One region of the Thioclava sp. GXIMD4216 genome, then DNA from elsewhere that is predicted to be linked to it. Evidence: riboswitches for the same ligand, from Rfam matches in the RefSeq annotation. Region 1 holds a riboswitch; the other holds the start of a gene.
The links. Region 1 has a riboswitch for cobalamin ahead of WDB88_RS09135 (DUF1636 domain-containing protein). Riboswitches for the same ligand answer to the same signal wherever they lie in the genome.
Positions count from the first base shown of each region.

Region 2: it holds a riboswitch for cobalamin, as region 1 does, so the genes downstream of both, WDB88_RS15380 (ABC transporter substrate-binding protein) here and WDB88_RS09135 (DUF1636 domain-containing protein) in region 1, are expected to answer to the same signal.

Region 1 covers NZ_CP149926.1:1,839,722-1,846,911, reverse strand. The annotation lists gene cbiB (adenosylcobinamide-phosphate synthase CbiB) at 1-358, shown strand, start outside; gene cobD (threonine-phosphate decarboxylase CobD) at 386-1,360, shown strand; gene WDB88_RS09145 (cobyric acid synthase) at 1,340-2,785, opposite strand; gene cobO (cob(I)yrinic acid a,c-diamide adenosyltransferase) at 3,097-3,735, opposite strand; cobalamin riboswitch at 3,774-3,985, shown strand; gene WDB88_RS09135 (DUF1636 domain-containing protein) at 4,076-4,444, shown strand; gene cobW (cobalamin biosynthesis protein CobW) at 4,448-5,491, shown strand; gene cobN (cobaltochelatase subunit CobN) at 5,495-7,190, shown strand, end outside.
Region 2 covers NZ_CP149927.1:465,882-473,071, reverse strand. The annotation lists gene rimK (30S ribosomal protein S6--L-glutamate ligase) at 1-234, shown strand, start outside; gene WDB88_RS15395 (cell wall hydrolase) at 259-723, opposite strand; gene WDB88_RS15390 (D-amino acid dehydrogenase) at 848-2,098, opposite strand; gene WDB88_RS15385 (FUSC family protein) at 2,232-4,250, opposite strand; cobalamin riboswitch at 4,499-4,697, shown strand; gene WDB88_RS15380 (ABC transporter substrate-binding protein) at 4,798-5,826, shown strand; gene WDB88_RS15375 (iron chelate uptake ABC transporter family permease subunit) at 5,823-6,854, shown strand; gene WDB88_RS15370 (ABC transporter ATP-binding protein) at 6,854-7,190, shown strand, end outside.

The DNA of each region.
Region 1 (7,190 bases):
TGAGTGGTTTGGCAAATTTGCGGCGCGGCTGGATGATCTGGTCAATCTTGCGCCTGCACGGCTGAGCGGGGGGCTTTTTGCGCTGGTTTCCGCGCCGATGCGCGCGCTGCGGGTGATGCGCCGTGATGCGGGGCTGCATCGTTCGCCCAATGCGGGCTGGCCCGAAGCCGCTTTGGCCGCAGGGCTTCAGGTGCGCCTGTCCGGTCCGCGCATCTATGGCACCCATATGGCCGACGAGCCTTTCGTGAATGCCGCGGCCCCCGATCCCGTGCCGCAGGATCTGCAACGCGGATTGCGGCTTTATCTGCGGGCGATTGGGCTTATGGGGCTCTGTCTTCTTGCTCTGGCCTTTGTCTGAAACGGCCCCTGTTCTGAAAGGTATCCTATGCGCGATCACGGCGGAAATCTCGATCAGGCGATGGCCATATTCGGGGGCGATGACTGGATCGATCTCTCGACCGGCATCAATCGTGTGCCTTATCCCGTGCCCGCGCTGCCGTCGCAGGCCTATACCGATCTGCCGACGCGCAGCGCGATGGAGGGCCTTCTGGCCGTGGCGCGCCGGACCTATGGCCTGAAAGACGCCGCGATTGCCGCGCTGGCCGGTGCGCAGGCCGCCATCCAGACCCTGCCGCATATCGTCGGCGGGCCGAAACGGGCGCGGGTGCTTGGCCCGACCTATAACGAACATGCAGCCAGCCTGCGACAGGCGGGCTGGGAGGTGCAGGAGGTCACCACGATCGCAGAGCTGCGCGGGGCCGATCTGGCGGTTGTGGTCAACCCCAACAACCCCGACGGGCAGAGCCATCCCGCCACGACATTGCTGGCGCTGCGTCAGGAGGTCGGCGCGCTGGTGGTCGATGAAAGCTTTGCCGATCCGCGCCCCGATCTGTCAGTGGTGGCCCATCTTGGTGCGCCGGATCTGTTCGTGCTGCGGTCCTTCGGGAAATTCTACGGTCAGGCCGGGCTGCGCTTGGGTTTTGTGCTGGGGGCTGAGGCCCAGATTGCGCAGATCCGGCAGATGGCGGGTCCGTGGCCGGTTTGCGGTGCGGCGCTGGTGATCGGGCAGCAGGCGCTGGCCGATACCCGCTGGCAGCAACAGACCTGCGCGCGGCTGCATGAGGATGTCATCCGTATGGACAGCCTCGCACAGCGCGCGGGCTGGCAACGGGCGGGCGGGGCCGAACTGTTCCGGCTATACGAGACCCCCGATGCCACAGGCGCGCAGACCCGCCTTGCACGCGCGCGCATCTGGAGCCGGATTTTCCCGTGGCATCCGCGCTGGATCAGGCTGGGCCTGCCCGGATCCGCGCAGGAATGGGCACGGCTGGAGGCGGTCCTAACGGGCGAGGGCCAGTAGCCCCGCCACATCCAGATGGGCTTCCAGATGGTCGGCAAGCCGGTCAAGCGTCGCCTCGACCAGCGCGCCGTGATTCATGCCGCTAGACTGTGCCCCCAGCGCGCGCAGCCATGCGCTGCGGAACCCGTCATCACCGAACATCCCGTGCAGATAGCTGCCGCTGACCCGTCCATCCGCCGATATCGCCCCCTCGGGCGTGCCCTCGACATAGGCAAAGGGGCGCGCCCTATCGGGGCCATCACTGCGCCCGATATGGATTTCATAGCCGGAAAACATCGCGCCCGAGGCGGCATGACGGGCGCTGACGCGGGTCAGGCGCTTTTGCGCCACCATCTGCGTATCGACCTCCAGAAAGCCCAGCCCCGCCTCGGTGCCCGCAGGCCCTTCCAGCCCGTGCGGGTCCTGAATGCTGCGGCCAAGCATCTGGTATCCCCCGCAAATCCCCAGAATATGCCCGCCGCGCCGCAGATGGGCCTGCAGGTCGATATCCCAGCCTTGCGCGCGCAGGAAGGCCAGATCGCCGCGCGTCGATTTCGATCCGGGCAGAATCACCAGATCGGTGTCTCCGGGCAGGGCCTGACCGGCCCGCAGGATCGAGACCTGAACCGAAGGCTCCTGCATCAGGGGGTCGAGATCATCGAAATTGGCAATGCGCGACAGCCCCAGACAGACCACTTTCAGCCCCGCCCCTTGCGAGACTTTTGGCAGGTCCAGCGCATCCTCGGCAGGGAGGCGACCGGCCTCGGCAAACCACGGCAGAACGCCGAACCCGCGCCATCCGGTACGTGTCTCGATCAGCCGGTAGCCCTCATCGAAAAGCCGTGGATCTCCGCGGAACTTGTTGATCAGGAAGCCGGCAATCTGCGCCGCATCCTGCGCGGACAGAACGGCCTGCGTGCCCACGATCTGCGCGATGACCCCGCCGCGGTCAATATCGCCCGCCAGCACCACCGGCACATCCGCGGCACAGGCAAAGCCCATATTGGCAATGTCATTGGCGCGCAGATTGACCTCGGCCGGGCTGCCCGCGCCCTCGACGATCACCAGATCATGGCGGGCGCGCAAACGGTTGAAACTGTCCAGAACCGCGCCCATCAGGGACGGTTTCAGCGCGGCATAGTCCCGCGCACGCACGGTGGTCAGGCGCTGGCCCTGCACCACGACCTGCGATCCCGTCTCGCTTTCGGGCTTGAGCAGGACAGGGTTCATATCGGTGACGGGCTCCAGCCCGCAGGCCAGTGCCTGAAGCGCCTGCGCCCGACCGATTTCGCCACCATCCGCCGTGACCGCTGCGTTATTGGACATGTTCTGCGGCTTGAACGGGGCCACCGTCAGCCCGCGCCGCCGTGCGGCCCTGCAAAGCCCTGCCACCAGCATCGATTTGCCGACATTGGAGCCCGCGCCCTGAATCATCAGCGCCACCATCACGCAGCCCTCCGGCCTGTCACGTCACGCTGCGCCGCGCCAGGGCAGCCCCGCCCCCAAGCCGCCGAGCACGGGCGGGACTGCACCGCATCTCGACCAAGACAGTGGCAGCTGGCTTCGGGAAATGCGGTGCGCCCACCTTCTGCCAGCTTCGGGACCCTGCCGAATGTGGCAGGAGCATCATGGCGTAACATCGTTAAAATAACCTTGTTTTCCCTCATCCCGAAAGCCCCGCATGTAAACTGGTCCGGCAGGGCTTCCAAAGGACGATGCGTCAAGCAAGCCTTTTCGCAAAAACGGCCCGCGATCGTTCAGAATTCCACGCCTTTCTGGCCCTTGATCCCCGAGCGGAACGGGTGCTTGACCAAGGTCATCTCGGTGACCAGATCGGCGACCTCGATCAGCGCGTCCTTGGCATTGCGCCCCGTCAGCGCCACATGGGTCATCGGCGGTTTCTCGTCGCGCAGGAAGGTCACGACCTCGTCGATATCCAGATAGTCATAGCGCAGCGCGATATTGATCTCGTCCAGCAGCACGAAACGGATTTCCGGATTGCGGATCAGCTCTTTCGCTTTTTCCCACCCGCGCTTGGCCATCGCGACATCTCGGGCGCGGTCCTGCGTTTCCCAGGTAAAACCTTCCCCCATCGCGTAGAACTGACAGATATTGGAGAAATGCTCTTCGATCAGACGACGTTCGCCCGTATCCCATGCGCCCTTGATGAACTGCACGACAGCGCAGGGCATTTCATGGGCGATACAGCGCAAGATCATCCCGAAACCGGCAGAGGATTTGCCCTTACCTGCGCCGGTATTGACGATGATCAGACCTTTTTCGCCTTCCTTGGTGGCCATGATCTTGTCACGGGCGGCCTTCTTCTTGGCCATCTTGCTGGCATGGCGGTCGGCCATATCTTCGGGCGAGTGGGTCGTTTGCGATGTCTCGGGCATCGGGATCTCCTTCCTTGACAAAGGCGGGGCACTCACGTCTTTTAGCCCTGCGTTCAGGTTCCTGTCTATGACAGGTGAAAAGGGAATGCGATAGGGACGGTGCGACACGGTCCCAAGCGCAGCCGCCCCCGCGACCGTGACCGAAGAGGCCGCATGCCACTGGAGCCATCCGGGAAGGCGCGACCGGCAGGAGGAGACTCTCTTCCTGACTTCGCAAGCCGGGAGACCTGCCTGAGACGCGGATGAGAACGGGCGATCGGGGTGTGTCGTGGCCGGACGGAAGGGGAAACCGGTGGTTTCGGCTTTCGGCCAGTGCTATGCGCCCTGTAAGGGAGAGCATATGACAGATGTAACCGTGACAATCTGCACCACCTGCCGCCGCGCAGGGGACGAGGCCGATCCGCGTCCGGGAACGCGGTTGCATCAGGCGCTGCAGCACGCCGACCTGCCGCAGGGCGTAAAGGTGCGGGCTGCCGAATGTCTTTCGGCCTGCACGCGGTCCTGTTCGATGGTTCTGGCCGGAGGGGCGCAGCGTTGGACCTATGTCTATGGCGATCTCGATCCCGATCTGCATCTTGAGGATATCCTTAGCGGGATCCGCGCCTATAAGGACACCACCGATGGTCTGGTGCCTTGGCGCGCACGCCCGGTAATCTTTCGCAAACAATCCATTGCGCGTATTCCGCCGCAAAATGATCCGCAGGAGTGATCAATGACCAATCTCGCAAAGGTTCCGGTAACGGTTGTCACAGGGTTTCTGGGCGCGGGCAAAACCACGCTGATCCGCCATCTGATGCAAAACCCGCAAGGCCGCCGTCTGGCCGTGCTGGTCAATGAATTCGGCACCGCAGGGGTGGATGGGGATATCCTCAAATCCTGCGCCGATGAAAACTGCCCCGAGAATAACATCCTCGAACTGGCCAATGGCTGTATCTGCTGCACCGTGGCCGATGAATTCATTCCCACCATCGAACGCCTTCTGGCGCTGCCTGAAACCCCCGACCATATCCTGATCGAGACCTCGGGGCTGGCGCTGCCCAAACCGCTTCTGAAAGCCTTCGACTGGCCTGCGATCCGTTCGCGGATCACGGTGGACGGGGTGATCGCGCTGGCGGATGCCGAGGCTGTCGCCTCCGGCCAGTTCGCGCCCGATCTGGGAGCGGTCGATGCACAGCGCGCCGCCGATCCCTCGCTTGATCATGAAACGCCGCTGTCGGAGGTCTTCGAGGACCAGATCGCCTGCGCCGATATCGTGCTTCTGTCCAAAGCCGATCTGGCGGGCGAAGAGGGGCTGGCAAAAGCCCGTGCCGTCATCGAGGCCGAGGCCCCGCGCAAGCTGCCGATCCTGCCGATGACCGAAGGCGAAATCGACCCGCAGGTTATCTTGGGGCTGAATGCGGCGGCGGAAGACGACCTTGAGGCGCGCCCGTCCCATCATGACGGCCACCACGACCATGAACATGACGATTTCGACACGATTGTCGTGGATCTGGGCGAGATCGAGGATATCGCAGGGCTTGAGGCACGCATGATCGCGATGGCGGGGGATCTCAATATCCTACGGATGAAAGGCTATCTGGCGGTGAAGGGCAAGCCGATGCGCTATCTGGTGCAGGCGGTGGGCACCCGCCTGCGCGGCCAGTTCGACCAGCCTTGGGGCAGCCGTCCGCGTGCCTCGCAGCTGGTGGTGATTGCCGAGCATGATCATATCGACCGTGCGGCGATCGAAACCGCTTTGGGACTGGTATCGGCCTAAATCATGCATGTCGTCTTTCGCGAAACTCACGGGCTTGATCAATCCGATCAGCCGCAGGATCTGGCGCAGGCCCCTGCGGATCTGGTGGTGCTGTCCTTTTCCGATAGTGATCTGGGCGCGTTCGCGGCAGGCTGGAAACGTGCGAAGGGGGGCAGCCCGCTGCCCTCTTGCCGACTGGCCAATCTGGTCGCGCTGAAACATCCGCTTTCGGTCGATACCTATGTCGAACAGACCCTTTCGGGGGCAAAGGGCGTGCTTGTGCGGTTGATTGGTGGCGAAAGCTACTGGCCTTACGGGCTGGCCTGCCTGCAGGATCTGGCGCGGCGCAAGGGCATCGCACTTGCGGTCCTGCCTGCGGACGGGCGCGAGGATGCGCGCCTTGATACGCTTTCCACGCTGCCCGTCTCGACATTGCGGCGCTTGCAGGCGCTGTGCGATGCGGGCGGGGCGGTGGCCGCACAGGCCGCGCTGGCCCAGCTTGCTCTGGCTGCGGGGCTGTATGCGGGGCCGGTGGCGGGGCTGAAATCGGTGCCCGATTACGGGTTCTACCTGCCCGAAAAGGGCGTTATTGCGCCGCCCGAGGACACCGGGCCGGTGGCCTTTGTGACCTTCTACCGGTCCTATCTGACGGCGGCCGATACCGCCCCTGTCGATGCCTTGATCGAAGCGCTTCGGGCGCGGGGATTTGCAGCTTTCGGGGTCTTTGTGCCCTCCCTGAAAGCGGCGGGTGTGCCGGATTGGCTGCGCGGTGAGATTGCGCGGCTCAAACCGGTTGCAATCGTCAATGCCACTGCGTTTTCGGCGCAGGGTGCCGAAGGTGGCTCGCCCTTGGATCAGGCCGATGTGCCGGTGGTGCAGGTGGCGCTTTCCACCGCGCAGCGCCGCGATTGGGCCGCCTCCGAGCGCGGTCTCGCCCCTTCGGATCTGGCGATGCATGTTGTGCTGCCCGAGGTGGATGGCCGCCTGTTTGGTGGCGTGATCTCGTTCAAAAGCCCCGGCAAACGCGATCCGGATCTGCAATATTCCCGTTTCGCCCATCGCCCCGATCTGGGGCGGGTCGCGCAGGTTGCCGAACGGGTTCTGGCGCTGTATCGGCTCGGTCAGATGCCTGCCGCGCAAAAACGTCTGGCCTTCGTGCTTTCGACCTATCCGGGCAAGAGCTACCAGATTGCCCATGCGGTGGGGCTGGATGCCTTGGCCTCGGTGGAACATCTGGTGGCGACGCTTGCGGAAGAGGGATATCCCCTGACCAAAGTCAGCGATCTGGGCGCCGTCTTGCAGCATGCCGTGCTGCACTATTCGCTGGATGACTACCGGCTGGCGCTGGCCAACCTGCCCGACAGTCTGCGCGATGATCTGGCCGAGGCATGGGGTGCCCCCGAGGACGACCCCGCCTGCCGCAACGGGCAGTTCCAGTTTCCGGCGATCCGCTGTGGTAAGGCGGTCGTGGCTTTGCAGCCCGAACGCGCCGATCGTGCCTCGCGCGAGACGGATTATCACGATCTGTCACGCGTGCCACGTCATGCCTATGTGGCCTTCTATCTCTGGCTGCGTGGCCAGACCGATGCGGTCCTCCATATGGGCGCACATGGCACGGTTGAATGGCTTCCCGGGAAATCTGTTGCCTTATCAGAAGCTTGCTGGCCAGAGGCCCTGCTGGCCGCCTGTCCTGTCATCTATCCGTTTATCGTGAATGATC
Region 2 (7,190 bases), on a different replicon from region 1:
GAGGCGGTGAAGATCACCACGCAGGAAAGGCGGATGGCGGTCAAGGCGGCGCGCAGCTTCGGGCTGGGTATCGCGGGGGTTGACCTGTTGCGGGCGAAAGACGGGCCGAAAGTGCTGGAGGTCAATTCCTCGCCGGGATTTCAGGGCATCGAAACCGTCGCCAACAAAAACCTTGCCGAGCTGCTGTATCGGGAAATCGAGGCCCGTAAGGGGCGGGTGGTTGGGCTGGCCTAAGGCCGCCCCCGCCGTTTTAGGGTCTCAATAGCCGGTTATGCCTTCCAAAGGCGGCAGCGGGCTGGCATTCACAACGTTTTCCGGACGACGTTTTTGATAGAAGGCATTGCCGCCGGTGGTCAGCACATAATCGATATTGTTATAAGAGGCGCGATAGCTGGCGGTATGGAAATACTGCGCGTTCTGGATATAGGGGTGACGCTCTCCGCGCAGCACGGCGCGGGCGGCCTCGCGCAGATAGGGGGCCGAGCGGGTGTCCATCTTGCGCGACATGATCCCGCGGGCAAACTGGTTTTTCTGGCTGACGACACCGCAGACGGTGTTCGGGAAATCCGGTGACTTCACACGGTTCATCACCACGCTGCCCACGGCCACCATGCCATCGCGGCTGGAGCGGTTGGATTCGAAATACATGGCGCGTTCCATGCATTCCTCCGGCGTGGCCCGATGGCCAAGCCCGCATCCGGACAGAAATCCGGCGCAGGTCAGTGTGAAGACCACAAAAAACGGGGAAGCGGCGCGTTGGGGCAAGATGGTTTTCCGTATGAAAGCAGTCCAGAACCTGCCGGATAATTTACGTCGGCCCGCTATCGGGGCGCAAGCGGTGCAACGATTATTTTCGCACCCTGTAGGGGGCTGCGGAAATCGGGCTCGGGGTGCCGCTGACCAGATCGGCCAGCAAAGCTGCCGCGCCTGCGGCCATTGTCCAGCCGAACGTCCCGTGACCGGCATTGACATAAAGCCCCGCAAGCGCGGTCTCTGCGATGAACGGCAGATTGGTCGGTGTGGTGGGGCGCTGACCGGCCCAGAATTGCGCCTCTTCGGCTACATAGCTGTCGGGGAACAGGCTTGCCAGTGACAGGCGCAGGGTTTCCAGATGGCGTCGGGTCAGCCCCTGTCGCCCGCCTGCAATCTCGGCGATGCCCCCCACGCGGATCGTGTTCTCCAGCCGTGTCAGCGCCACTTTATAGGTGTCATCCAGCACGGTGGATTGCGGCCCGTAGGCAGGTATGCGCAGCGGCACCGTCATCGAATAGCCCTTGAGCGCGGCAATCGGCAGGTCCAGCCCCAGCGGGGCCAGCAGGGCTGGTGTTTCGTGACCGGTGCAGAGCACCACCCGTTCGGCGCGCAGCGCCTCGCCCTGTTGGTCCAGCGCCCCTCTCACATGGCCGTTTTCCACCAGAAGGCCGGAAACAGGCGTGTCATAGCGGATCTCGCCGCCCCGTGCGACAAAGGCGGCGGCAAGCTGTCTGGTGAAAAGGCAGCAGTCACCGGTTTCGTCCTGCGGCATGTAAAGCCCGCTGACGGGCGGTGTTTCGGCCCGTTCCAGCCCCGGTTCCCTGGCAAGGCAGCCCGCGCGGTCCAGCACCTCATAGGGGATCTCGCGCTGATCCAGATAGTCGGTATGCAGGCGCAGATCCGTCAGGCTGACGGGATGGCGGAACAGTTGCAATGTCCCGCCAAAGCGCTGTGCATAGTGCAGTGGCACAGTGTCGCGAAGGCGGGCCATCATCGCCTGACTATAGACCGACAGGGCCATCATGGCCTGAATATTGGCCGTGTAGCATCTTGCGCGGCACTGGCGCAGGCTGGCCAGCATCCAGCGCAGATCACGGCGCGACAGAGGCGGGGATATCGCGAAAGGCGTGTGGCTCTGTAACAGCCATCTGGGCAGTTTGCGCCAGATTTTGGGGGCGGGCCACGGCGCGGTATAGCCGGGGGTGATCATCCCCGCATTGGCGTGGGATGTGCCCTCGGCGGCGGTGCTTTGGCGCTCGATCAGGCAGACATCATGGCCTTGCTCTTGCAGCGCCCATGCGCTGGTCGTGCCGATCACACCTGCCCCGATCACCAGAATTCTCATCGCCCTTGCCCCAGATATCCGCGGTTTCTCGGGCGTATCTTCGCCTCCGGCGGGCCGATGGCGAGAGAAATCCGGCGTGATCGCCGGATTTGCAGGGAGAGGGTCGGACGTTTGCCTAGCAAAGAGGCGCCGCTCAGGCTTTCAGATAGAGGTCAAGCCGGTTTTGCAGCAACTCAAGCGCCTTGCGCAGGTCCGTGGGCGAGGTCTGCGCGGGCAAAGCGGGCAGGGAGGCATCGCCCGCATGGCGGATGGCATCGGCGAAAGACTGCGCGGTCTGCCGGAGCAGATGCTCTTTCTCTGGATCGGCTTCGGGCGAGATCAGCGCATGGGTGGTCACCGCCCCCGCCAGCACCCGCAATGCCCCCAGAACATCGCCCGCCGCGTTCAACTGGTCGGCACCGCGCCGCCCTTCCATCAGCTTGCGCTGGCGGATGGTCTCGGCATTGGTGCTTTCCAGTCCGGCCTGACGACGCAGCGCATCGACCGGCTCGGGCAGGCTCGTGCTGCCCACGGCGGCGGCGGCATAATCCATATTCGCCTGCACGGCCTGCGCCAGAATATCGCGGAAATGCGGCTCGGCGCGTCCGGGCCAGAGGGTCGCCCCAACGACAAAGGCGATGACCGACCCCAGAATATTGTCCAGCGCCCGCGAGAGGGCAATGCCGTGATTGGGCATGACCAGCTCGGTCACCAGCACGAAGAGCGCGCTGACCCCGATGGTGAAGATCGTATAATTGACCCGTTTGAACGCGATGGTGATTGCGGATGTCGGGATTATGACGGCCAGAAGGGGCAGTTGCCCCGGCGACAGGGCCAACAGGCCAGCGGCAAAAAGCCCCCCCGTAATCGAGCCGAGCACCCGTTCCAGCATGCGCGGCCATGTGGTCGAGAGCGCGGGCTGTAGCACCACAATGGTGGCCATCGTGGCCCAGTAGAAATACTTCATCTCCAGCGCCACACAGACCAGATAGGTCACCACCACTGCCACCGTCAGACGCAGGGCATGGCGCAAGGTCGCATCGGGGATCTGCCGCCAGCTGGGGCGCGGCGTGCCGTCCTGCTGCGGCGCGCTGCCCGACAGGTTGTCGCCGCGCAGATGTTCGGCAAAACGCAGGAAGGCTTCGGCCAGATTGCGCACCACAGCCTGACTGCGCGCACCGGCGCGGTCGGCGGCGCGGGCAAGGTCCTCGGCTTCCCAGACCAGCCGCTCGGGATGGGGATGGCGGGTCATGGATTGCATCTGCGCCTCGCTGAGCAGGGCGCCGATACGGGCCAACTGTTCGCGAAGGGGGGCTTCTTCCTCGGGGCTCAACGGATCGCTGAGCATATGGTCAAGGGCAATCATGGACGCAAAGATCCGGTCGGCGCTGCCCAGTTCTGCCATGAACTGGGTATGGCCATTGCCCAGACCAAGGATCGTGCCGCGCGCGCGTTCGATGGCGGCCCGCAGCGCGCGACGGTATTCGGGTTCTGCCGCCCCGAGGATCTCTTCGCGGCCCAGACGTGCGGCCATGGCGCTGTTCATCTCGGCCAGACGGGTGAAGACCGAAGCGATCGCGCGCCGTGCCGGCCCCTGCGAACGCAGTTTCCAGATCCAGAAACTGAACACCAGCGCCCAGATCCCGCCCACGAGGAACGCCCCCGCCAGATGGAGCGAGGCGACCGGATCATTGGGAAACCCGACGGCGACCCCGCCCACCACACAGATGAGCGTGCCCGATTGGGCCCCGCTTGGTCCGAAGATGCCGCCCAATGCCGGCAGGAAGATCAGCGGGATCAGCGTCAGGCTGGCATAAAGCGGGCCAAGCCCCGCGCTGGCCGCACCGAGAAAGGCGGCAAGGGTTCCGGCGGCCACGAAGGCGCCCATTGCGCGGATACGGGTCCGGTCGCGCCCGCCCGGATCGCAGAGGCAGACCCAGAACGCTGCGAATGCCGCCCAAAGCAGCTTCGGCTCGCCGCTGGCGGCGGCGGTCAGCACCATCACCGCAAAGGCCAGCGAGGCGCGCAACCCTTCGGCGACACCAATGAATTCCGGCACCATGCCGATGGAATATCCCTCGAGCCGCCGCGCCATACGGTAGATCAGCGAACGATGGGCGGCGGGAGACGGCGGCCTGCCATTCTCCGGTCCGGTAAAAAACGGCGAGGCCATGCGCGGAATGCTCCCTTTAGGCTTTAGGCAGTCTTGCTGCCATTTTAGGCTGCAAGCGCGGGGAATTAAATGGGCAAAACTGTCGCGCAGGGACTGGGAAGGTCGGGCTGGCCTTGGTGCAACAGCTGGCGGTTCGGGGCGGATTGCGCGCAAGAGCCCGTTGCGGGCGGCTCCTTTCGGCATTTGGCGCGCAGAGAGCGGCATCGCGCAGTTGGGGGCTTTGGCCGCTTGACCTCGGGGCGCGGGGGTGACAAACACATCGCGTCGGTATCCGAGAGGATATAATAGGGAATCCGCCCCGTGGGACTACGGGAACCGGAACTGCCCCCGCAACTGTAGGCGAAGAGCCGGACCGGAATCCACTGAGGCAGGCATCGACTGCTTTGGGAAGGGCGGTCTGGCGATGAGGCGCCAGTCAGGAGACCTGCCGACATCGGATTTTCAAACCGGACGGGGTGTGTCGGTGGGTTGTCTCCCTTCGCCCTGCGGGGCGGCGGATCCGTCATCCCATATGGTGCTTTCCGGTCCTTCTGAAGGAATTGGGCATATGAGATTGATTTTACCGGCCGGTCTGGCACTGCTTTTGGGCAGCACGCCGCTTTGGGCGCAAACGCCAGCACAGACGGGGGCTACGCAGTATCCGCTGGTGCTAGAAAATTGCGGCAAACGCCTCACGATCGAGGCGCCACCGGAACGCGCGGTGACGATCGGACAGTCGGCGACCGAGATCCTCTATTCGCTGGGGCTGGCAGGAAAGGTCAAGGGCACCTCGGTGTGGTTCAATCCGGTGCTGCCGCAATTTGCCGATGTCAATGCGACGATCCCGCGTCTGGCCGATAACGATCCCAGTTTCGAGAGTGTTCTGGCGCAGAAGCCGGATCTTGTTGCGGTGCAATATGAATGGCATGTCGGGCCGAGCGGTATTGTCGGCACGCGCGAGATGTTCGACGATGTCGGGGTCAACACCTATATCATGCCCGCCGATTGCGACACCAAGGACAATTCGACCGGTGGCGACGGCACGCGGGTCGGGGCCTTTGCCCCCGAGCAGGTCTATAAAGGGATCACCCAGCTTGCCGAGATTTTCAACGTGCAGCCCGCAGGCCGGACATTGGTATCGGCGTTGCAGGCGACAGAAGCCCAAGCCGTGGCGCGCGCGCAGGCGCTGGACCTGCCCGAAGGTCTGTCGGCCGTTTTCTGGTTCTCCTCGGCGGATCTGGAGCTGGACCCCTATGTGGCCGGTCGTCTTGGTGCGCCGGGCTATATGATGGGTAAACTCGGCATCCGTAATGTGATCGAGTCGGACGAGGAATGGCCTACCGTCGGTTGGGAGACCATTGCCAAAGCGGATCCGGATGTGATCGTGATCGCCAAAATGGACCGGCGCCGCTTCCCCGCCGATGATGTCGCGGCCAAGATGGACTTTCTGAAGACCGACCCTGTGGCAAGCCAGATGAAAGCCGTGCGGGAGGGGCATATCGTGGTCATGGATGCCCATGCGATGAGCGCGACCATGCGCAGCATCTACGGGCTCGACAGCCTGTCGCAAGCGCTTTCGGATATGACCTTCGAATGAGCGCCTCCGCCGCGCCTTGGATGGTCTGGGGGGGCATCGCGCTGGTCCTTGCGGGCACTGTGCTGACAGGGGCGGCCATTGGCGAGACCCGCCTGCCGCTGGCCACCGTCTATAAGGTTCTGGCCAATCATCTGTGGCAGGCGGGCTATCCGCTGGACCGCATCGATGCCGGTATCATCTGGAGCTACCGTCTGCCCCGCGCCATTGTCGCCGCCAGTTGCGGGGCGGGGCTGGCCTTGACGGGGGTGGTCTTGCAGGCGCTTTTGCGGAACCCTCTGGCCGATCCCTATCTGATGGGGCTTTCGGCAGGGGCTTCGACCGGTGCGGTGCTTGTCAGCGTGGCGGGTATCGGCGCGGGCGCCGTGTCGATGTCTGCGGGGGCATTGGTCGGGGCGCTGGCCGCCTTCGGGGCGGTGGTGGCGCTGGCCCATGCCATTCCGGGCGGCGGGCGCGGCAATCAGGGGGCGGCGGCCATCATTCTGGCGGGGATCGCGGGGAGCCAGATGTTCAACGCGCTCACCGCCTTCATCATTGCCCGCTCGGCCAATGCCGAACAGGCGCGCGGCATCATGTTCTGGCTGATGGGCAATCTGTCGGGCGTGCGCTGGGAGGACGTGGCCCCAGCGGTCTTTGTGACCTGTCTGGGCGTCGGGCTGTGCCTTTGGTACCGGCGTGCACTGGATGCCTTTACCTTCGGTGCCGAGAGCGCGGCCTCGTTGGGGGTGGATATCCGCAGGACACGCGGCTTGCTGATCACGGTCACAGCGGTGATGGTGGGGGTTCTGGTGGCCAAAGTGGGGGCGATCGGCTTTGTCGGTCTGGTGGTTCCGCATGCGATGCGCTTTCTGGTCGGCACCCGCCACCAGCGCCTTGTGCCGGCCTCGGCGCTGGCGGGGGCGGTGTTTCTGGTGGCGGCGGATATTCTGGCCCGCATCATCGTTCCGGGGCAGGTGCTGCCCATCGGTGTGGTGACGGCGCTGGTCGGGGCACCGGCCTTTGCCCTGATCCTGATGCGGGGCGCGCGCTGATGGTCCTGCATCTCGAGAATGTTTGCGCCAAGGCGCATCGCACGCCGCTGCTGCACGCGATCACCCTGCAACTGGAGCCGGGGGAATGTCTGGGCCTGATCGGCCCGAACGGGTCGGGGAAATCCACCCTGATGCGGCTTATGGCGGGCTTGGGCAAACCCGCCTCGGGCGAGATCCGTTTTGGCGGAGTGCCATTGCACAGGATCTCGGCACGGGCGCGGGCGCAGAAGATCGCCTTTGTCGAACAGCAGGCCGAAACCACCGACCGTCTGCGGGTGCGCGAAGCGGTCGAATTGGGACGCATCCCCTTTCTGTCGCCCTTGCGGGGCTGGAGCG